DNA from 4 places in the Nonomuraea sp. NPDC049141 genome. Region 4 is predicted to be linked to each of the others. Evidence: riboswitches for the same ligand, from Rfam matches in the RefSeq annotation. Region 4 holds a riboswitch; each other region holds the start of a gene.
What was found. Region 4 has a riboswitch for cyclic di-AMP ahead of AB0B91_RS12570 (C40 family peptidase). Riboswitches for the same ligand answer to the same signal wherever they lie in the genome.

Region 1: another riboswitch for cyclic di-AMP. It lies ahead of AB0B91_RS18400 (NlpC/P60 family protein); the one in region 4 lies ahead of AB0B91_RS12570 (C40 family peptidase).
Region 2: another riboswitch for cyclic di-AMP. It lies ahead of AB0B91_RS30045 (CHAP domain-containing protein); the one in region 4 lies ahead of AB0B91_RS12570 (C40 family peptidase).
Region 3: another riboswitch for cyclic di-AMP. It lies ahead of AB0B91_RS22500 (hypothetical protein); the one in region 4 lies ahead of AB0B91_RS12570 (C40 family peptidase).

Annotation. Positions count from the first base shown of each region.
Region 1 is NZ_JBEZDR010000005.1:492,411-498,042, forward strand. It holds gene AB0B91_RS18385 (RDD family protein) at 1-388, opposite strand, end outside; gene AB0B91_RS18390 (RDD family protein) at 497-1,795, opposite strand; gene AB0B91_RS18395 (amino-acid N-acetyltransferase) at 1,893-2,450, opposite strand; cyclic di-AMP (ydaO/yuaA leader) riboswitch at 2,740-2,896, shown strand; gene AB0B91_RS18400 (NlpC/P60 family protein) at 2,902-3,945, shown strand; gene AB0B91_RS18405 (LuxR C-terminal-related transcriptional regulator) at 3,967-4,179, opposite strand; gene AB0B91_RS18410 (helix-turn-helix domain-containing protein) at 4,860-5,258, opposite strand; gene AB0B91_RS18415 (NADP-dependent oxidoreductase) at 5,339-5,632, shown strand, end outside.
Region 2 is NZ_JBEZDR010000010.1:195,679-201,310, reverse strand. It holds gene AB0B91_RS30060 (hypothetical protein) at 1-860, opposite strand, end outside; gene AB0B91_RS30055 (aldo/keto reductase) at 956-1,783, shown strand; gene AB0B91_RS30050 (Gfo/Idh/MocA family oxidoreductase) at 1,803-2,756, shown strand; cyclic di-AMP (ydaO/yuaA leader) riboswitch at 2,875-3,011, shown strand; gene AB0B91_RS30045 (CHAP domain-containing protein) at 3,023-3,703, shown strand; gene AB0B91_RS30040 (hypothetical protein) at 3,962-4,126, shown strand; gene AB0B91_RS30035 (hypothetical protein) at 4,231-5,136, opposite strand; gene AB0B91_RS30030 (YciI family protein) at 5,282-5,632, shown strand, end outside.
Region 3 is NZ_JBEZDR010000007.1:201,006-206,637, reverse strand. It holds gene AB0B91_RS22515 (PadR family transcriptional regulator) at 1-379, opposite strand, end outside; gene AB0B91_RS22510 (MDR family MFS transporter) at 436-1,884, shown strand; gene AB0B91_RS22505 (DUF5302 domain-containing protein) at 1,932-2,132, shown strand; cyclic di-AMP (ydaO/yuaA leader) riboswitch at 2,298-2,438, shown strand; gene AB0B91_RS22500 (hypothetical protein) at 2,627-3,331, shown strand; gene AB0B91_RS22495 (alpha/beta hydrolase) at 3,381-4,226, shown strand; gene AB0B91_RS22490 (hypothetical protein) at 4,294-4,665, opposite strand; gene AB0B91_RS22485 (roadblock/LC7 domain-containing protein) at 4,684-5,067, opposite strand; gene AB0B91_RS22480 (hypothetical protein) at 5,097-5,632, opposite strand, start outside.
Region 4 is NZ_JBEZDR010000004.1:67,118-72,749, forward strand. It holds gene AB0B91_RS12560 (NYN domain-containing protein) at 1-249, shown strand, start outside; gene AB0B91_RS12565 (NlpC/P60 family protein) at 349-1,308, shown strand; cyclic di-AMP (ydaO/yuaA leader) riboswitch at 2,137-2,295, shown strand; gene AB0B91_RS12570 (C40 family peptidase) at 2,486-2,887, shown strand; gene AB0B91_RS12575 (hypothetical protein) at 3,170-3,373, opposite strand; gene AB0B91_RS12580 (hypothetical protein) at 3,461-4,252, shown strand; gene AB0B91_RS12585 (M48 family metallopeptidase) at 4,675-5,632, shown strand, end outside.

The DNA of each region.
Region 1 (5,632 bases), on a different contig from region 4:
AGATTCCGGCCAGCACATTGACCACCGGAATGCCCATCACCATGACAGCTCCGGGATAGATCAGGGACCGTTTCAGCAGCGCGCCTCGCCGAAGGCCACCGGGCTCCAGGCGAATCTTCATGATCGCCTTGCCGAAGGTGCGGCCGCCCATGGAATGCGCGGTCCAGTCATAGACCGTATATCCCAGCCCGGCGAGCAGACACGCGAACACGCCGGGCAACCGGCCGTCGAACGCCTCCAGCAACCCGACAGTTCGAAAGGCCGCCCAGAGCGCAACGAACAGAATGTAATAGAAGACACCGAAGACGAGGGCTTCAATGAGCCGGGCGGCCAGCCGTTCCCACCATTCCGCTGGGACCGCGTCACTCCACGGCGGCGACCCGGTCATAACCCACCTCGACCCTTCGGCGAACCGACCGCTACCCATTTTGGTACGGCCCGCACACACAAAACAGAGGCCGGCCACCGGCCGACCTCTGTTTCGCGCTCGCGAGGACTACTTGATCTTCACTACCACGGTGCCGCTGAACTTGTCGGCGAACGTCTGCTGCAGCGGCTTGTCCCAGAGCTGGGAGGCGCCGTTCAGCGCGACGGCGATCCCACCGAGCAGCGTCCCGACGACCGGGACGATGCCGGCGATGTATCCGCCCCAGGTGCCCGCGGCCCGCTTGAGCGCCACCTCGTTGGGCAGGCCGCCGGGCGGCAGCATGTTGCCCATGGGCACGATCTTGATACCCATGACCAGCTTGCCGACCGTCTGGCCGCTCATCTTGGTCATGAAGTATTCGTAGGCGACATATATCGCCGTCATGATGATGGTCTGCACGATCCCGTAGGCGAGCGGGCCCAGCAGGCCGCTCGTCGTACCGGTCACGGAGTTGTAGCTGCTGAGCAGGACGGCCGCGAGAATGAGGCCCAGCACCCCGGACACGATGCCGAAGATGACACCGTCGATGATCCTCGCCACGAGCCGCTGCCACCACTCGGCGAGCGGGGCCGGGGCTCCGGGCGGCTGCATCCCGTACGGCTGGGCGCCGTAACCGGGCTGCTGGCCGTACTGGGGCTGCTGCTGCCCGTATCCGGGCTGACCACCGTACTGCGGCGGCTGCTGACCGTATCCCGGCTGGGACTGCTGCTGCTGGCCATAGCCGGGCTGCTGACCGTAACCAGGCTGCTGACCCGACGGGGGCTGCTGCCCATAACCAGGCTGCTGACCGTAGCCGGGCTGCTGACCGTAACCAGGCTGCTGGCCCGACGGGGGCTGCTGCCCATAGCCGGGCTGCTGGCCGTAACCGGGCTGCGACTGCGGCTGCTGGCCATAACCCGGCTGGGACGGCTGCTGCTGCCCGTAACCGGGCTGCTGGCCGTAGCCCGGCTGCGACTGCGGCTGCTGACCGTAGTCCGGCTGGCCGTACTCGGGCTGCTGGCCCGAGGCCTGCTGCTGCCCGTAGCCGGGCTGCTGGCCGTATTCAGGTTGCTGGCCGTAGCCGGGCTGCTGCCCGTACTGGGGCTGCTGCTGGCCATATTGCGGCTGCTGACCGTAACCGGGCTGCTGGCCGTAGCCCGGCTGCTGCTGCTGGCCGTACTGCGGCTGCTGGCCGTAGCCCGGCTGCTGCTGCCCATAGTTGGGTTGCTGACCATAGGCGTCGTCCGCCCGGTAGCCAACGATCGTTGCATCCGGGTCGGGCCCGCCATAGGGGCGGCCCGCGTTGTGCTGTCCGTATTCGGGAGTCCCGCCAGGCGCAGAGTTCTCGCCGGATTCGTCCTGTGGATACGGCGGCTGTCCGGTGCTCACCGTGTCACCTCGCTTCGAGTGCGCATGTGGCACGTGTCAGGACACATGCCTGTGCTGCCCAACGTATCGACATAGGTATCAACAATCACCTTTCCCATTAGTCAAGGTCCGCGTCACCCGATGTCAGGTGGAGCAGCATGCGGGTGTTCCCCAGAGTGTTGGGCTTCACGTGTTCCAAGTCGAGGAACTCGGCGACACCCTCGTCGTACGAGGCCAGCAGCTCCGCGTAGACCTCTGGCGAGACCGGAGTGCCCTGAACCGGGCGGAATCCATGCCTCGCGAAGAAATCGACCTCAAAAGTCAGACAGAATACCCGGCGCAGGCCGAGCTCTCGGGCGGTCATGATCAAGGAGGAGACGATCCGGTGCCCGATTCCGAGGCCGCGGAACTCCGGGTTGACGGCCACCGTGCGAATCTCCGCGAGATCCTCCCAAAGCACATGCAGCGCGCCACAACCGACCACCTGGCCGCCGCGCTCGGCGATCCAGAACTCCTGCACGTCCTCGTACAGGGTGACGGTGGCCTTCTCCAGAAGCCGTGGTCCAGCGCCCGCATAGGTGTCGACCAGGCGCCTTATCGTCCTGACATCCGGCGTGCGGGCACGCCGGACGACGGTTTCCGTGTCCGGGACTGTCACTTCGGCGACCTGCTCCATGGGTCTCCAGAGTACAGATCCGATTACGGCTCCCCCCTAACTGCGACCTCTCCCCCATCTCATGACATCTGGTGGTTGATCGATCACGATGGGGGATCCCTTGGCTTCTAGGCTTCCATGTCTTGGCGAACTTGGTGGAAAAAGGACATAAAGTCTGTTCTGTACGGCCAAGCACGAGACCCTCTCGTGACCCTTCGGTTGCGAAACCTCTACTGACTTGGCAGTTCTGGTTGAGCACGAACGCGGAGTGCACTAGTGTCCAGCGACGATGTCACCCGCGCGAGCCAAGCGTGGAGACGCGCCCAATCTCCGCGAGGAGAACCGGGGACCCGCCGGTGGCGAGCTCATCCTGACGCCACCCTGGGGTGAATCCGAGCGATTCGTTCGGTAGGGCTGCTCCGGCCCGAACCCGTCAGCTAACCCGGTAGGCGCCGATGAGAGGAGCTGGTTGGTGAAGTACACCCGCAATCGCGAGGGGAAGCCGGCGGGCGCTCATGCCCGCCCTCCGGGATCCCGGAAAGCCTCCACCCGCTTGGGTGTCATCGCGGCGACCGTCGCCACCCTCCTGCTCGCCATCCCCGTCGCCTCCGCCGTCGCCGATCCCAAGCCCTCGCTGAAGGCCCTGTCCAAGCAGGCCGAGGAGCTCCACACCCAGATCGAGACGCTCAGCGAGCAGTACAACGGCCAGCGGGAGAAGCTCAAGACCGCCAAGAAGGCGGTCGAGTCGGCCCAGAAGACGCTGGCCGCCAGCGAGTCCGATCTCGCCACCAAGCGCGCCAAGGCCGCCTTGCTGGCCCAGAACGCCTACATGAACGGCGGCCTCGGCCACTCCCTGGCGTTCGCCTCCTCCGACGACCCCGAGAGCTTCCTCGACCGGGCGGCCACCACCGACGCGCTGGAACAGCAGCAGGGCGCCGAGGTCAACCTGGTGACCGCGGCCAGGGAGGCCGCCGAGCGGGCCAGGACCAGCGCCAAGACGCGCATCGACGAGGTCCAGGAGATCGTCGACGGCCTCGACACCAAGCGTGACAAGATCACCAAGCTGGTCTCCAAGGTCGAGAGCAGCCTCTTCAAGCGCGCGATCGGCGAGGCGGGCCGCCCTGGCACCCGCGCCGTGAAGGTGAGCCTGCCGGTCATCGGCGCCGACAAGGCCGCCATAGCCGCCAGGTGGGCGCTCACGCAGCAGCTCAAGCCCTACGTCTGGGGCGCCGAGGGCCCGAGCTCGTACGACTGCTCCGGCCTGGTGATGGCGGCCTACCAGCGGGTGGGCATCTCACTGCCGCACTACACCGGCGATCAGTGGACGGCCGGCCGGCACATCTCCAAGGAGGAGCTGCGCGCCGGCGATCTGGTCTTCTTCTACGGCGACCTGCATCACGTCGGCATCTACATCGGTGGCGGCATGATGGTCCACGCGCCGCAGACCGGCGACGTCGTGCGCATCGCGTCCATCGCTCGCCGTCCGTTCGCGGGCGCCGTACGCATCGCCGACTGAACCTCCGGCCCGGCGGCGCGGTCAGATGAGCTGACGGCGGGCGGCCCAGGCCACGGCCTCGATCGCGGTGGCGACTCCGATGCGGTCGCAGATACCCCGTAGTCTCCGGCGTACCGTGCGCCCGCTGATATCCAGTCGTCTGCCCACCCGGTCAACCGTGACTCCCTTGGCAAGCTCCGCCAGCAACGCCAGATCCGCATGGCTGAGCTCGACGCCCTCAGTGAGCACATACATCGGGAGCCCTCCCCCCAACAGCAGAACTCGAGACGTCTCTGTCCGAGCAGAGCTGCTCGTCTCGCAGACGGTAAACGCATTCTGGAAAGGTCGTCAAGCAAGCCAATCCTCACATTTGACGATCAACATTGACATGATCCTCTATATGTGAAGTACTCGCCATATGTCGGCACACTTCGGGGCCTGATGGGCGAGCACAGCCGTCCTTACAAGGGCTCCGACCCATCACTGCCGAGCATCGCGGACATGCTGGGCTTCGATCCTTGAGACATGGCTTTTCCTCCGCGCCCCATATACGAAATATCGGGAAATACAGCGGCATGCGCCACTCTTTCGTACCCCGGGTCGGCGGTACGTACGAGCCCTGCCGCACGATCCCCCTTTCGGACACGGTTCCGACCCGCTCGGCAAAGGCGATCCGACAGAGCCGGTGGAATCGTTCCTGCTCATGGACTCCCGGCCGCCTGAGCGGGCCGGCCAAGAGAGCGCGCCCGCGGGCGCGGGCCGAGACGATCGCAACCGAGCTGATCTGAACGCTGCCGAACGAGGCCGAGCTGATCACTGTTCTCCTACTCGCCGCCGGGCACGGGACCGCTGTCAACCTAACCGTCGACGGCGTCCTGAACGTTACGCGGCACACGGCGGCCACGGCCCGTACGCCTCATGCGGTGAGCGGGTGGTCAGGCAGTGGCGTCGTACGTCTTCCTGGCCGCTTCGACGGTCTGGATGTTGGCCTCGGCCCAGCCCTTGATCGCGGCCACCAGCGGCATCAGGCTCTCGCCGAGCGGGGTGAGCTCGTAGTCGACCCGGACCGGCACCGAGGGCGTGACCGTGCGCCGCACCAGGCCGTCGCGCTCCAGCCCGCGCAGCGTCTGGGTGAGCATCTTCTGGCTGACGCCCGCGATGCGCCTCGACAGGTCGCTGTAGCGGCGCGGCCCGCTCGCCAGGCCGGTGAGCACCAGCGTCACCCATTTGTCGCTGAGCCGGTCGAGCAGCTTCCTCGACGGGCACTCCGCGAAGTAGGCGTCGAACGCCTGCTTGGCCTCCTCGCGCCGGCCGGCCGCCGTGGTCGTCGCCATTTCTTCGTCCCTCCAGGTGAGTTACGCACTCGCAGGTGCCTACTTACCAGAAGAGAGTAACTCTTCCTAGGGTCGCAGGCATGACGAACATGCGCGCGCTCATCGGCGGTACCGGCTCCCCACGGCTCGTGGAGGTGCCGGTGCCGGAGGCGGGACCGGGACAGGTGCGGATCAGGATGTCGGCGGCCGGGGTGAACCCCTTCGACCTTGCGGTGGCCGCGGGAACGCTGGCCGACCACGGCGTGGCCAGGAAGCTGGATTCCTACGGGCTCGGCTTCGACGTGGCCGGGACGGTCGACCAGGTGGGCGAAGGGGTCTCTTACCGCATCGGGGACGAGGTGATCGCGCTGGTGGCCAGGCTGGAGCTGCCGGTC
Region 2 (5,632 bases), on a different contig from region 4:
ACCGCGACGCCGCGCGGCGTGAGCAGCACCCCCAGCGAGCTGATCGCGGTGGACGGCAGGCTGAGCACCCGCTGGCTGGGGTCGAGGCCGCGCAACGTCAGCTCGGCCGGCACGCCGGCGTCGTACACGGTGATCCCGGGCCGCTCGCGGATGAGCGCCACGTCCGCGGGGTCCTCGCGGCGGTGCGGGAAGTAGGCGAGCGGCTCCTCGGTGGCCAGGTCCGTCAGCCAGCTCAGATAGCGGTCGCGGCGCACCAGCCCGTTCCTGACCAGGGAGGTGCCGAGCACGACGGTCCGCTCGACCGGTCCGGGACCGCCCAGCGGCTGCTCGCGCAGCCACCCGAAGTCGTGGCGGACCAGGTCGACGCCCGCCGCGCGGACGGCCAGCGCCAGCTCGTCGGACACCGGCAGCGCGGTGAAGACCGACACCCGGCTCGCGCGTAGCCTGATCCCCGCCGCCAGCCCCAGCGCCGCACGCAGCTTCCCCGGCTGCGCCCGCGCCCGCAACAGCGGCTTGTACGGCCCGGCGGCCAGCAGTTCGAGCAGCCGGAGCGTGGCCAGCCCGTCATCGACGATCACGATCCGGCCCGGAAGGGACACGAGCCAGCGGAGCTGAACCCGCCCGGAGAAGGCGTCGCCGACGGCGTGCGGGGAACGCGGCATGCGCTCGCGCGGCTCGGCCAGCTCCAGCCCCTCGGGCAGCGCCAGATCGGACAGCGCCCGGCGGGTGGCCTTCAGCGCCCGCAGCCCGGCGCGCGGGACGACGGCGGTGACCGGCCCGAGCAGCCCAGCGCGGTGGGCCTCGATGGCGCACAGCATCTGGAGCGGGGACTCCACCCAGGCCGACGCCTGTTTGCCCACTCTGATCTCCCCGCGTGGTGTGGCCCATTAACGACCGCTTCAAGCTAGCCCGCCCGCCTTAAGCCGTCAGAAACGACACGTGAACAATGGAGACCATGAACTCGCTACTACTCAATACGGACGGCGTACAGGTGCCGCAGCTCGGGTTCGGCGTCTGGCAGGTGCCTAGCGACGTGGCCGAGCAGGTCGTGACGACCGCTCTGGAGGTCGGTTACCGCCACGTCGACACCGCCAGCGCCTACGGGAACGAGGAGGGCGTCGGCCGTGCCGTGCGCGCCTCGGGGATCCCGCGCGAGAAGCTGTTCGTCACCACCAAGCTCTTCAATCCCGACCACGGCCGGGCCGAGGAGGCGTTCGACGAGAGCCTGTCGCGGCTCGGGCTCGACTACGTGGATCTCTATCTGATCCACTGGCCGTTGCCGGAGCACGGCACGTACATGCAGGCGTGGCGCGGCCTCGAGAAGATCTACCGTCAGGGGCGGGCGAAGGCGATCGGTGTGTCCAACTTCACCGTCGAGACGCTCACCCGGGTGATCGACGAGGCGGAGATCACGCCGTCCATCAACCAGATCGAGCTGCACCCGTACTTCCAGCAACGGCGGCTGCGGGAGTTCCACGAGGCCAACGGCATCCTCACCGAGGCGTGGAGCCCGCTGGGGCAGGGCCAGGGCCTGCTCGGCGACCCGGCGCTGGCCGTGCTGTCGGAGAAGTACGGCAGGACGCCCGCGCAGATCGTGCTGCGCTGGCACATCCAGCTCGGCAACGTGGTGATCCCCAAGTCGGTCACACCGGCCCGGATCAAGGAGAACTTCGAGGTGTTCGACTTCGTCCTCGACGCCGAGGACATGGCGGCGATCGGCGCCATGAACACGACGGATGGCCGCATCGGTCCCGATCCGGACACTTTCCACTGGATGGGTTGATTCCCTACGATCTCCCCCCATGAAGAATTTCGCATGGGGTATCGCGGCCACGGGTGTCATCGCCAAGCGGGTCGGCACGGTCATCGCGGCTGAGCCGGGGATGCGGGTGGCCGCCGTCGGCTCCCGCGACCTCGGCCGCGCGCGGGCACTGGCCTCGGAACTGGGCGCCGAGTCGGCGTACGGCTCGTACGAGCAGTTGTGCGCCGACCCCGCCGTCGACGCGGTCTACGTGGCGACCCCGCACGCCCAGCACCTGGAGGTGGTCGAGGCGGCGATCGCGGCGGGCAAGGCGGTGCTGTGCGAGAAGCCGCTCGCCGCGTCCGTCGCCGACGCGGAGCGGATGGTACGCCTCGCGCGCGAGGCCGGGGTCTTCCTGATGGAGGCCATGTGGATGCGGTTCAACCCGCTGATTCAGCGGGTGGCCGCCGATCCCCGGTTCGAGGAGATCCGCTCGGTCCAGGCGTCGTTCGGCTTCACGTTGCCGTACGACCCCGCGCACCGGCTGTGGGCGCCGGAGCTGGGCGGCGGGGCACTGCTCGACCTGGGCGTCTACTCGTTCGGGCTGGCGCAGCTCCTGCTCGGGATGCCGGAGCGGGCGCACGTCACGGGCTCGCTGGCGCCCTCGGGGGTGGACGCGGAGGCGGGCGGGGTGCTGGTCTATTCGGGCGGCCGGCGGGCTCTGGTGGAGTGCTCGCTGCTGGGCCCGTACGCGAACGACGCCTACGTGGTGGGGACCGGCATGCGCGCGGACATCAAGGCGCCGTTCTGGGCGCCGGAGCGGGTCGTGCTGAGCGGGCCGTCGATGGAGACGGAGGAGCTCGTGCTCGATCCGGCGGACAACGGATACGCCGGCGAAGTCCGCGAGGTGCGGGCCGCCGTGGCCGCGGGAAGTAAAGAATCCGCGATCATGCCACTTGACGAAAGCCTTGCCATGATGGGGCTTCTGGCAGATGCACGGGGGCAACTCTCCTGACCAGGAGTTTTGCTATTTGTAATCCTCTTGCCCCATGTATTACCTTGTACGACATCTAAGGCATACGTACCTGTTTGTCCGGTTCTTTGCCTGACCATCGCGCAAGTATCACAGGATCGTCCTGTGACCGCTGAATCCGCCTCGTGCGGAACCGGGGACCCATGTCCTTTGGGGTGAATCGGCACGTCAGTGCCGTAGGGCAGCTTCCACGCCCGAACCCGTCAGCTAACCCGGTAAGCGGCATGGAAGCAAGGAGAACCCCCTCGATGGCCATGAGTCGTCTTACCCGTGCCCCCAAACTGACCTTCGCCCAGGCCGCCCTCGGTGTGGCCGTCGCGGCCGCCGCCATCGGCGGGCAGTCCACCGCCCACGCGGAGACCATCAGTTCCGGCACTCAGCAGCACGCCGCCGCGCCCGCGGACCACCCGGAGGTCAAGGTCCAGGCCAAGGCCAAGATCTCGGCCGCGCAGGTCCTGGCCCTGGCCAAGGCCCAGGTCGGCACCACCGAGGACGCCGCCGGCGGCGGCACCAAGTTCCAGAAGTGGTACATGAACACGCCGCGCGCCCTGGAGACCGTCAAGCGTGACGGCGGCAGCAGGCAGGAGTACCTGAACGCCGCCTGGTGCTCGATGTTCGTCTCCTGGGTCGGCGCGCACACCGGCGCGCGCAGCATGGTCGGCTGGGACGCCTACACCGTCGAGCACGCCCGCTGGTTCGCCAAGAACCACCGCTGGGGCCAGGCCCCGAAGCCGGGCGCCGTGGTGTTCTTCTCGTGGAGCGGCAGCAAGAGCCTGGACGACATCCAGCATGTCGGATTCGTCGTCAAGGACAACGGCAACGGTACGATCTCCACGATCGAGGGCAACACCGGCAACGGCACGGTCGCCCAGCGCGTCCGGCCGAAGTCCCAGGTGGTCGGCTACGGATACCCGAACTACACCGGCTGACGGCTACTCCCCGAGCCCTCCGGCCCGACTCTCCCCCACAAGCTTTCCTGTCGACGAGCGCGCGTCCTTTGGGCGAGCGCTCGTCGGCGTCTTCCCGGGCGTGTTGTTTCGGAACAGCCGAAAGGCCATCACGTTCCACCGAACACCGCATTATCCGGCCGTAACCCCCCAAGTTTGGGGATGTACGGGTCCGCCCGTCACCTCCAACACTGGCGATGGCCGGACAACGCGCCGGTTCTCGATACCGCAGGAGGGGACATGTCACCGACGACCCAGCAGGACAACTGGCGGTTCTGTAACAAGTGCTACACCCTTTGGTGGAACGGTCGCCCCGACAACGGGCACTGCCCCGCGGGTGGCGCCCACGAGGGACACGGCAGCTGGAACTTCTACCTCCCGGCGAACCCCGCCGAGCACATCTGACGCAAGACCGGCCCCCACCCGGCCGATCCCCCCGCGAGGCCACGGCTTCGCGGGGAGTTCTGCGTGGGTTGCCTGCTCGCCGGGTCAGCCCAGTTGCTGGGCGTTCAGGCCGATGAGGCGTTCGCAGGCGGGGCTTTCGTCTGGGTAGAGAACCTGGATGTCGATGAGGAGGTCCGTCCCGGGGTCGACGCTGTGTCCGCCGCCTTCAGGGGAGCCGAGCAGGACGGCGCCGTCGGTGCCGTTGCGGAGGATCTCGCCCCAGACAGGCGGCGCAGCACCCGACGCGCCGCCGACGTGCCCTTCTTCTGCAGCCGTCGGCGTTGCCGGTGCCGCCGTTCCCGCAGCGTGCGGACGTGGCCGTTGCCGCCGATCGGCCCGGCCAGCGCGGGTTCGGGCAGCACCGCGCCATCGGAGGTGACCGCCAGGTTCGCCACGCCCTGATCCACCCCGACGAAGCCACCGACCGGCTCCCGCACCGCCGGCTTAGGCAAGGTGAGGGCGACCTGCAGCAGCCACACGCCGCGGCGACAGATCAGGTCGGCCTCACCGAGCGGCAGCGCGTCTACGGCTTTGAGGTCTTCGGGCCGGCCGGTGTAGGAGATGGTGACGCGGCCGGTGGGCGTCCACAGCGACACCGTGCGGGCGTCACGGTTCCAGCTGAGCAGCCGGGCGTCGTAGGGGACGGCGCCGTGCGGCCGGAAGATGTGAGCGCGTTTCTTGGTGGCGCGCCGGTTGGCGTAGACGCCGGCGACCCGGGCGATCGCCCGCACCGCCGCCTGCGCACCCAACCCCGCCACCTGCGCCCGCACCTCGTAATAGGCCAGCAGATGCAACTCCACCACAGAGAACACACGGTGCTGCCAGGCCAGCCGGGAGACAATGGTGGCCGCCTCATTACACAACAGCACCGCCACCGCCAGCGCCTCAGCTTGGGCCGGGGTGGGCGTGAGCCGCAGTTGCACGACGGTGGGCAGGCCGTGGCGTTTGGCGGCGGAGCGGCGGATCGCCATCGCGCACCTCCTGTCACAACGCCCTCACCCACCGCACACATTACCGAACGCGACCGAGACTTTCCATACTGTTTTCGAAAGGAGGGGTGGCGCTTCTCCTGGTCCTGAAGGACCAGGTCTCCGCGCCACAATCCAGATGAAGTTCATGATCGTAGGGAAGGCCAACGAGGCGACCGAGGCCGGGGAACTGCCCAGCCAGGAGCTCGTCGACGCGATGGGCGCCTACAACGAGAGCCTGGCCAAGGCGGGGGTACTGCTGGCCGCCGAGGGGCTGTATCCCAGCTCCCACGGGGCGCAGATCGCCTATACCAAGGATGGCAAGGCGACCGTGCTCGACGGGCCGTTCGCCGAGGCCAAGGAGCTGATCGCCGGGTTCTGGCTGATCCAGGTCAAGTCCCGGGACGAGGCCATCGCATGGGCGCTGCGGGTGCCTGTGCCCGGTGGGCATGAGGGGATCGGGCTGGACGTCTGGCAGGTGTTCGACGCGTCCGACCTG
Region 3 (5,632 bases), on a different contig from region 4:
GGACGGTCAGCCGCTCCGCGAACCGCGCCCTGATCCGCTCGACCACCGCGATCGCCGACTCCCGGTCGAGCAGCGGGAGCAGGAACGCCTGGAGCGCCACCTCGCTGCGCGTCGCGGAGCTCGGCTCGCGCTCGACCAGCCAGGAGCGGAGCTGACTCGCGCCCTCAGGCGTGATCGCATAGAGCTTCCGCCCGCGTGCCCCCTCAGACTCGACCGCCACCAGTCCGTCGGCGGCCATCTTCACCAGCTCCGGGTAGATCTGCGTGTGCCCGGCCTGCCAGACGTGATTGAGCGACCGCTCGAATGATTTCGCCAGGTCGTAACCGCTGGCCGGCCCCGTGGCGTCGAGGAGCCCGAGCAGTGCGATCCGTAGGGACATGTACCTGAGCATAGCGAAGTCTTGACATGTCAGTTCTTACATGTCAATCTCCACGCGTGAATACTGACACGAAGCGCGGAGGCGATGGCCTCCTGTTGGTCGCCGTGCTCGGCGGCATGTTCCTGGCGATGCTCGACCAGACGATCGTCGGCACTGCCCTGCCCCGGATCACCGCGGAGCTGGGCGGCACCGATCTCTACACCTGGGTGGTCACGGCGTACCTGCTGACCTCGACCGTGACCGTGCCCCTCTATGGAAGGCTGTCGGACCAGCACGGCAGGAAGCCGCTGCTGCTCACCGGCATGTCCGTGTTCCTCGTGGGGTCCGCGCTGTGCGGGGTGGCCCAGGACATGACCCAGCTCATCCTGTTCCGCGCGCTGCAGGGCCTGGGCGCGGGCGCGCTGTTGCCGCTGTCGATCGCCCTGGTGATCGAACTGTTCCCGCCGGACAAGGGCGGGGCCCGGGTGCAGGGGGCGATGGGCGGGGTGATGGCGCTCAGCTACCTCGCCGGGCCTTTCCTGGGCGGGCTCTTCACCGACCACGCGAGCTGGCGCTGGGCCTTCTATGTGAACGTGCCGATCGGCCTGGTGCTGATCGGGATCATCGTGCTGCGCCTGCCGCGACAGCCGGGGCACGGCGGCGGGCGGCCGGACTACCTGGGCATCGGGGTGTTCACGGTGGCCATCAGCGCGCTGCTCATCGGCCTGACCGAGAAGGGGCTCGACGCCCACACCTGGACCAGCGTGCCGGTGGTCGGGCCGATCGTGCTGGCTCTGGCGTTGCTGGTGGTGTTCGTGGTGGTGGAGAGGCGGGCCGAGGCGCCCATCATGCCGTTGCACCTGTTCCGCAACCGTACGTACACGCTGGTCAACGTGACGTCGTTCTTCACCGCCTTCTGCATGTTCGCCGGAGTGGTGTTCCTGCCGCGTTACTTCCAGGAGGCGCTCGGCGCCACCGCGACCGAGTCGGGGCTGCGGATCTACCCGCTGACCCTGGCCATGGTGGTGGGCAGCGTCGTCATGGGCGCGCTGATGAGCCGCACGCGCGTCTACAAGCCGTGGCTGGTGGCGGCGCCGTTTCTGCTGGCGGTGGGCGCGCTGCTGTGCTCTGGTCTGACGCTGGACACGCCGCCCTGGGTGCTCGTCGGGTGGATGGCGCTGATCGGCCTCGGCATGGGCCCGATGCTCTCCGGCCTGACGGTGGCCGTGCAGTCCTCGGTGCCGCCCCAGTACATCGGCACGGCCTCGGCCAACCTGACCTTCTTCCGCCAGATCGGCGGCTCGGTCGCGCTGGCGCTCGCCGGCACCGCGTACACTTCCGAGATCACCACAGAGGCGCCGCTGCACGGGCTGGCCGCCGCGCACGCCTCGGCCGCGGCCCTGGTCATTCCCTCGCTGGGCGTCGCGGGCGCCCTCATAGCGCTGGTCGCCCTGATCGCCATGCCCGGCGCGCGCATCGACCGGCAAGCTCCACAGCCCAAGGTCGAGGCTGGTTTCGCGTCCTGAGCGACGCCATGGGAAGCTGTCCTTGTCCCCAACACCAGGAGGTCCTCATGGCGGAAACACCGGAGCCGGAAGTCGACGAAACTCCCGAGGACGAGATGAAGCGCAAGTTCCGCGAGGCGCTGGAGCGCAAGCGCGGACAGCACGCCGACTCGAGCGCGGGTGGCAGGGGCAACGACCCTTCCAAGATTCACGGCGCTCACGGGCCCGCCGCCAGTAAGCGTTCTTTCAGGCGGAAGAGCGGCGGCTGACAAGGGCTTTTCGAGGGGTACGGCATGCCGTACCCCTCTTTTTTCTTGACCTCCTAGGTAGATCTTCGCCCGATTCATGGGCTTATGTTTGCCTTTGTCCGATTATCTCCATATAGTCCATGACAGTTACCAGCCGGTGACCAGGCGCTTCAGCAGAGAGGCGCCGACCGGCAGGCGCCGAATCCCGCTCAGGCGAGAACCGGGGAACCACCGTTCCTTAGGGGTGAATCCGACCACAGTCGGTCGGTAGGGCATCTCCACGCCCGAACCCGTCAGCTAACCCGGTAGGCGAGATGGAGAGGACACCTACCGCATGCGTTACCTTCCTGCCGTGCCGCCCGTCCGCGTGTTGTCATCCGCCCACGACTGACCGGCACCTTCCCCCAAGCTCTTCCCGCGCTCCGCGTAGCGACCGTTAGGCACTCCGCCCGGCTACGCCTTTCTGCTGCGAGCGCTCTCTCCCCCTGTACCCGTATAAAGGACTTTGCTGCTCCATGTCTGTTCGCTCTGCCATGCTCACTGCCGCCCTCGTCGGCGCTCTGTCCATCGGAGCCGCCACCGCCGCACACGCCGACTCCGGCACTGACAAGAAGGTCCTGCTCAAGGGTTCGACCACGGCGTCCTACTTCTGGGACGACTCCTCCGGTCGCGCCGGGGACACCGGACTGCCGGCCAGCGGCAAGCCCATGCAGAAGCGTCTCGCCGCCAGCCCGAGCTGGCCGCTCATGACAGAGGGCTACGTTGTCTACAAGGGCAAGAAGATGCCCTTCTTCGTCGGTGACCGCGGCCCGGGCGTGCCGTCCTCCAGCGGTGTCATGCTCGACCTCGACGCCAAGACCTTCGCCGACCTGACCGGCGGCCGCTTCAACTCCAGCACGCTGGGTGTGGACGGCAACGGCGGCAAGGGCCACATCAAGGTCGACTACATCATCACCAAGTGGGGCAACGGCCCGGGCAAGAAGAACTACCCGGTCGCCTTCTCCACCGGTGCCTACGCCCGCGTGGACCACAACCCCGCCAAGCCCCCGAAGATCGTCACGGCTCAGAAGACGACCCCCAAGCAGGCTCCGGGCGCCAACGTGCCCGCGGTGCCGGTGGCCGACAAGAGCGTCGCTCTCGACGGCGCCGTGGTGGGGGCCGGGCTGGCGATCGTCGGCGGCGGCGTGATGGTCGGTCGTAAGCTCCTCCTCCAGCGCTGACGGCCTGTCGGTCTTTGCTTCGCGGGAAACAGAATGTCATTCTGATCCCGTGACCAAGCATGCAGTCGCCAACGGCATCCAGATCGCCTACGAGACCTTCGGCTCGTCCGACGGACGTCCCCTGCTCCTCATCATGGGGCTCGGCGCCCAGCTCATCCACTGGGACGACGAGCTCTGCGAGCTCCTGGCGGAGCAGGGCCATCACGTCGTCAGGTTCGACAACCGTGACGCCGGACTCTCCACGCACCTGCACGACGAGGGCGTTCCCGCATTGGGGACGTCCTCGTCGTATTTGCTGGACGACATGGCCGACGACGCCGCCGGGCTGATGGACGCCCTCGGCTGGACCGCGGCCCATGTGGTGGGCGCCTCGATGGGCGGGATGATCGCCCAGACGCTCGCCATCCGGCACCCCGAACGCGTGCTGACCCTCACCTCGATCATGTCGACCCCCGGCCCGGACGTGGCCCCGCCCACGCCGGAGGCCAGCGCGGTGCTGCTCGCACCGCCCGCGGCCGATCGGGCGGGCGTCCTCGCCCAGGCCCTGGCGACCTGGTCCGTGATCGGCTCGCCCGGCTTCGACCTGGACCGGGAGCGCATCGTCCGGATGTCCGGCCAGGCGTACGACCGGAGCTTCGACCCGCCGGGCACGACCCGTCAACTGGCCGCGATCCTGGCCTCCGGTGACCGTACGGAACAGCTCGGCACAGTGGGCGTGCCCACCCTGGTCATCCACGGCGAGGCCGACCGGCTCGTCCCGGTCGCCGGCGGCCTGGCCACGGCGGCGGCGATCCCGGGCGCCAGGCTGCTGACGTTCCCCGGCATGGGCCACGATCTGCCGAAACCGCTCTGGCCGGAGATCGTCGACGCCATCACCAAGCTCACCACCGGCTGACCTGCCGCAGAGCGCTGGAGGACGGTGGCTCGCGTTCGCCGCGCCCGTACGCGAGCCACCGGGTCTGTCAGACCTCCAGCTTCTCCTCGATGCCGCGTAGCTGGTGCCTGGCCATCGCCAGGTTGGCCCGCCCCCGGTCCATGGCGAGATAGAGGAACAGCCCCTTGCCGCCCCGTCCGGTGATCGGCCGGATGATGTGGTACTGGCCGCTGAGCGTGATCAGGATGTCCTCGATGGATTCCTTGAGCCCCAGCGAGTCCATCGTGCGCAGCTTGGCCTTGACCACTTCCGTGTTACCCGCCGCGGCGACCTGGAGATCCAGGTCCTTCGAACCGCCGAGCGCGCCCAGCGCCATGCCGCTGCCGTGGTCGACGATCGCCGCTCCGATCGAGCCGTCGATCGTCATCATCTCCTTGAGAGAGACGTCCATGCTGGCCATGCCTTCCTCCGTTCAAGGTCAGTGAATCCGTGCTGCGATGGCGGCCACGCTGGCCGCCGTCTTGCGGCCCTCCAGCCGGAGGAGCCCGAGATTGGTGCCGGGCTCAGCCAGGACTGTGAGGACGATGGTGGGGCCCGCCGCGTAGAAGGCGGCGAAGCCGGCGGTGCCGGAGATGAGCGTCTCCTCCAGTACGCCCTGGGACGTCATGATCGTCATTCGCCTGCTCAGCGCGAGCAACGCCGCCGACAACGCGGCGGTCTGCTCGCTGTTGCCGTTGGCTTTGCCGCCGTTGTCGCAGGCGATGGTCATGCCGTCGACCGTGCAGGCGACGCTCCCGCTGATGTCCGGGGTGCGCTCGCGCAGGAGAACCATCTCCCTCAGCACCTCTTCACACAGCTTCACCGGTGGCCTCCTTTGCGGGCGGAGGAACCTCATGACAGCTCCTCCAGTGCCTTCTTCAGGCGCATCAGCAGGGCCAGGTCCGTGGGGTCCGCCGAGATCGGCGGGCCGAGCGGCAGCCCCCGGGCATCGGAATCGTGTGGTGGCCGCTGATCCGCCGAGCCACGCACCCGCCGCGGCAGCGCGCCCCGCCGATCCACGACGGCCTGCGCCGCGCCGTCTTCGGGGGCTTCTGCCGCGTCGTCTGGGGCGCCTGCCGCGTGCCGTGCCGTGCCTTCCTTGGTGGCCCGTGTTGTGGTCGCGCCCTTGTACGGGCCGTCTTTGGCGGGCTCTTGGGGTGGTGCCAGCAGCCCGGCCGCGGCCATCCTCCGTACGGCCAGCAGCACCGAATAGCCCGACCTGCCGAGCCGTTTGGCCAGGTCAAGCGGTGTCGCCTCGGCATCGGCCCCGGTGACGACCTCCCACTGGACCGAGTCCAGCGTCACCCCGTTCCCCGGCAGCCGCGGCAGCGGCCGTACCGGCGCCGTGTCCAGCTGGGCGGACGGCCAGATCTGCGCGAGATAGGCCC
Region 4 (5,632 bases):
ACCGTGGTCTTCGACGGCGCCGAGCTCAACGCGCCCGTCCAGGTGGTGGCGCCGCGCGGCGTGCGGGTGCTGTTCAGCGCGCCCGGCGAGATCGCCGACGACCTGATCCGCCAGCTCGTACGGGCCGAGCCGCCCGGCCGGGCCATGGCGGTGGTCTCCTCCGATCGCGAGGTGGCCGAGTCCGTCCGCCGCATGGGAGCCAGACCGGTTCCGTCAGGTCTGCTGCTGCGCCGGCTGGGCCGCGCCTAGATTACGAATCTGCCGTTCAGTTCAAAGCGCACCCGCCACTTCTGTACCATTTCGCCCCAGATGTATTCCCTGGGAGGCGACACTGTGAGGTTTGGCCGGGTGCCACTGGCTGCGGGTCTCGCGATCGGGCTGCTGCTGTCCCCAACGAGCGAGGCACTGGCCGCGCCGAAGCCCACGATCAAGCAGGCGAAAGCCAAGCTCAGAAAGCTGAACGACAAGGCCGACAAGGTCGTCGACCGCTACAACACGGCGACCGAGAAGTACAAGGCGGCCCAGGGCGAGTACGGCAAGCTGAACGCGAGCTACAAGCGCAAGCTGGAGACGGTCGCCACGCTGCGCGCCCAGGTGGTCGCGATGGCCGTCGACACCTACAAGCTCGGCCCCGACGCCGGCTCCTGGCCCACGATGGTCGGCCAGCCGGACCCCACGGGCATGCTGGGCGGCCTGGCGCTCGCGGACCAGTTGTCGCAGGAGAAGGTAGCGCGGCTGGCCGCCTTCGACCGGGAGAACCGCGGGCTCAAGGACGAGCGCGACAAGGCCGAGACGGCGCTGCAGGCGGCCGACAAGGAGCGCGACGGGGTCGAGAAGGAGCGCTCGGAGGTCCGCAAGCTCATCGCGCAGCAGAAGAAGCTGCTCGAGAAGCTCGGCGCCTACAAGACCGGCGACCCGAACAGCACCGGCATCAAGTACACGGGCGCGGCCTCCGGTAACGCCGCCGCGGTGCTCAGGTTCGCGTACGCGCAGGTGGGCAAGCCGTACGTGTTCGGCGGTACGGGGCCGCGCGGCTGGGACTGCTCGGGGCTCACACAGGCGTCGTGGCGCGCGGGAGGCGTCTCTCTGCCCCGCACCACCTGGCAGCAGTGGGCCTGGGGGTCCTCTCGCAAGGTGGATCTGAAGGATCTGCAGCCGGGCGATCTCATCTTCAGCTCGGGGCTGGGGCATGTGAGCATTTATGCGGGCAACGGGCAGATCGTCCATGCGCCCCAGACCGGCGACGTGGTCAAAGTCGTCACCCTCTCCTCATATGGCGGCACGCTGGTTGGGGCTATCCGTCCGTAGCTCTCTTTTTATGAGCGTTATTTTTTGTACGGGGCGCGCTTCTCCGGTGGAGGGCTGGGCGTTTCTTTTTTGCTCTTGTACGGCCAGCCCGGTGAGCCCCACCCGCCCTACGTGGCTGGGACCTGTCCAGGGGCACGCTTCTCCGGTGGAGCCGGCTGGGCGCCGTGACGTGCGCATTCTTGGCCCCGGTCCGTGGATTTCGGCGGCCGGTGTCATGCCTAGAAGTGAGAAATGCCACCTCGGTGTCTGTGTTCCCGGTGTGGCTTGCCTGGCCTTTTCGGCGTGCGAGTGACCTCGGCCGACGACAACGCCCGTAGTTGGGTCGGCGTCGCCTGGGCCGTCAGCGCGAGCTCCACGTGCGGGAGGCGGAGTTTCGGCGGGCGGCTCGTATCGACCATACCGGCGGCAGGGCCGTGCTCGGCGTGATTTCCGCATACTTGCTGATCCGCGACGTTCGACGGGAGTCGTACCTGTCCTGGGGTCTCGGCGGCAAGATCCCTCAGGCGCCTGGAGATCGTCGAGGGCCTGTTGCTAACGGGATTAGTGGTGCAGAAGTGACGAATGGGACCTGACAGATCGGAGTTTCGTCAAGTGTGAGAAGGGTCACATTTGCGTAACATAAACCGCTGTTCCATCTGGGATTGCGGTCCTGACTGAGGGTCCTGCCTGATCCTGACAACCCCATGACGCCTTTGCCAGTTCGTTACTGAGGGCGTAGCTTCTGGCCTCGCGGCGAACAAGCCATGGCGTCGCGGCTCTCATCGGGTCTCCGATGTGGACAGATAAAAAAACCGTTTGGTCACCGCCGTTCCCCATGTCATCGATTTGGGCGGTGATCTGCCGAGTCCGTGCAGTCAGGAGGCACGGAGCCGGGGACCCAGCGATCCCGTCCCAGGGATCAGGGGTGAATCGGCGCTTATCGCGCCGTAGGGCGACTTCCAGGCCCGAATCCGTCAGCTAACCCGGTAGGCGTTCGTGGAAGATCCAAGGAGAAATCCTGTCTACCTCCCCGCATAACCCCCGTCTGTCCCGCCTTGCCCTGAGTGGCGCAGCACTCACGATGACCGTGACGGCCGGAGGTGTGGTCCTCCACGCCCCGACGGCGCAGGCGACGACAGCGCGCGAACCGGCCGGTATTTCCCGGACGACCACCACGGCGGGTAAGACCGTCAAGTCCGTGAAGAAGGCCGCGCGCCAGACGGCGGTCGCTCGGCAACAGGCTAGGGCCCGCACGGCCGTATCCGTGGCCAAGGACCAGCTCGGTGACCCGTACCGTTACGGGGCCACAGGACCTGGCTCCTTCGACTGCTCCGGTCTCGTCCAGTACGCCTGGAAGAAGGCCGGCGTCAAGATCCCACGCGTGACGAACAGCCAGTTCGCGCGTATCAAGAAGAAGGTCTCCTGGAAGAATCTGAAGCCAGGCGATCTGCTGTTCTTCCATGGGCTCGGGCACGTTGGCATGTTCGTCGGCAACGGCAAGATGATTCATTCGCCGAGAACGGGTCAGACGGTGCGCATCGAGAAGCTCAGTGGATGGCGCAAGGCGTCGTTCGCGGGTGCGGTGCGTCCCGGCCTGTAAGGCGGTGCGTATCTGCCTGTAAGACCGTCACGAAGGTCCCGTCCCGCTGGGGACGGGACCTTCGCGCGTCTCGGCCCACTTCACCGGATGGACCTGTGGCAAGTGCCGGTCCGTCTTGCCGGGGTCCCCTCAGGCGTGCGGGTCCGTCTTGCCGAGGTGTCCCCTTATGCGTGCGCGTCCTGTTCGCCGGAACGTCCTCTCATGTGTGCGGGTCCGTCTCGCTGGGGTGTCCCTCATGCGTGCCGGGACTGCCCGTGACGGCCGGGCTCCTGTGGTGGGCGACTACGATCGGGGAACGTGTCCGTGCAGGTGAGCCGCCGAGTCGTGGTGGCGGGGGTGCTGCTCCTGGCCCTCGCCTCGGCCAGTGCCGTCCCGCACCAGGCCGCCGGGCCGGCTGACCTCTCGGCGACGGTTCGTGACCTGCCGCTTGGTGGTGGCCATCAACGTGCGACGCTTGGCGGCCCATTGTCCGGTGGTGGCGATCAACGTGCGACCCTTGGCGACCTGTTGTCTGGCAGTCGCGATCAACGTGCGACGGATGGCAACCCTCCGTCCGCTGATCGCGATCAATCTGTGGAGGTTCGTGACCTGCCGTCCGGTAGTCGTGAGCAGCCGGTAGCGACGCCCGGTGATCGCGAGGTTCCGGCGGAGGCGCGGGGCCTCTGGGGTGACGGGGTGGATGTCGTACGGGGTGCGCGGTCGGTCGTGGTCGGGCACCACGCGGACACCGAACTGCTCCGAGACCTGGCGCGCCGGGCCGACGCCGCCGGGACGCGCGTCTCCGCCGTTCTCGGACGGCCGGTGCGGCCCGTGGTGCTCGTGCCTGGTTCGACGGCCGAGGCCGCCCGGGTGGCCGGGGTGGGGAGTGTCGCCGGGCTGGCGGCGGTGGCCGATGGGGGGCGGGTCGTCGTGGTGCCCGAATACTTCGGGCGACTGACCCCGACCGGGCGGGACGTTGTGCTCACCCACGAGCTCACCCATGTCGCCGCCGGGACGGAGCGGCTGCCTGTGTGGCTCTATGAGGGGTTCGCCGACTACGTGGGCTATCGCGACGCGGGGCTGCCGGTTCGGGTCGCCGCCGCCGAACTGGCCGCCGAGGTGCGGGCCGGGCGCTTGCCGAGTGGGTTGCCCGGGCCTGAGGCATTCGCGCCCTCATCTCGGGACCCTGTACGGCTGGCACGGGCGTACCAGGAGGCGTGGTTGGCGTGTCGCTTCATCGCCGAGCGGTTCGGTGAGGGGACTCTGGTGAGGCTCTACCGTGATGCCCAGACGGGTGGCGTCGACCGGGGGCTCGCCAGGCTCGGGCTCTCGGCGGGGACGTTGACGGCACGATGGCGCGACTACGTGCGGGACCAGCTTGCGTAAGGGGAACGCGGATGGACGATCTGCAGAGCACCAACGACATGCCGCCTGACGACGACGCGGACCCCGCTGCCCGACACCCAGGCTCACGGCCCGGTGATGACGCCGCACCGTCTGGACGGCCTGGTGAGGGCGCCGCATCGACTGGGCGGCCCGATGGAGACCCGCCGTTCGGGGTGGATGCCGGGTCGGCGGGGTCAGATACCGCCCCGGGCACTGGGCAGGCCGCACTGGGTGGTTGGGCTGCGCCGGACGGGAACTCCGCACCAAGCGGGCAGGCCGCGTCAGATGAGCGCTCCGCCTCAGTCGGGCAGCCCACATCCGGCGGGAACGCCGCGCCAGGAGGGCAGGCCACACCAGGAGGGCAGGCCACACCAGGAGGGCAGGCAACGCCTGGCGGGAACGTCGGGCCAGGTGGCCCCGATATGTCTGGGCGGGGTGGTGCCGGTTGGGCCTTGGTGCTGCTCGGGGTGGTGATCCTGGTCGTGGTGGGGTTCAGCACGCCGTGGCGGGTGATGCCACCCGGCACTCCCACCGTGCCGCCGGACGCGGCGCGTGACTTCAGCGCCGGTGAGATCGCCAGGGCCGCCGCGTTCGACGCCGCCACCAGCGTCCCCGGGTACCTGTCGCTCGGGCTGACCGTGCTGTTCGCGGGGCTGCTGGTGCTCACGCCGTTCGGGGCCAAGGTGCTGGGCGGGCTGCGCGGGCCGTGGTGGGTGCGGGTGGTGCTCGGAGTCGTGGTGCTGAGCGCGATCGTGGAGGCGGTCAGGTGGCCGCTGGGCGTCTGGTACGAGATGGTGCTGCGTGACTACGGCCTGTCCACGCAGGACTGGGCCGGCTGGACCATGGACCGGCTCAAGGGGCTGGCCGTGGGCGTGGTGCTGCAGTCGATCATGGTGCTGGTCGTGGTGGCGCTGGCCAGGAAGGTGCGGCGCTGGTGGATTCCGGCCGCCGTGGGGGCGTTCGCGCTGACCCTGCTGGGGTCGTTCGTGTATCCGGTCGTGTTCGAGCCGCTGTTCAACGATTTCCGCCCGATGCCGCAGGGCGCGCTCAGGGTGAACCTGATGACGCTGGCCGAGCGCGCCCACGTCCCGGTCGAGGACGTGCTGATCGCCGACGCCTCCCGCCGGACGAACGCGCTCAACGCCTACGTCTCCGGCTTCGGCGCCACGCGCCGGATCGTCGTGTACGACACGCTGCTCCGGGCCCCGCAGTCCGAGGTCGAGCTGGTCGTGGCACACGAGCTGGGCCACGCCAAGTACGGCGACGTGCTCGCCGGCACGCTGGTGGGCGGGCTGGGCGCCGCGTTCGGCGTGATCCTGCTGTACCTGCTCCTGGGAGTGGTACGGCGGCGCACGGGCATCGTCTCGGCGGCCGACCCGC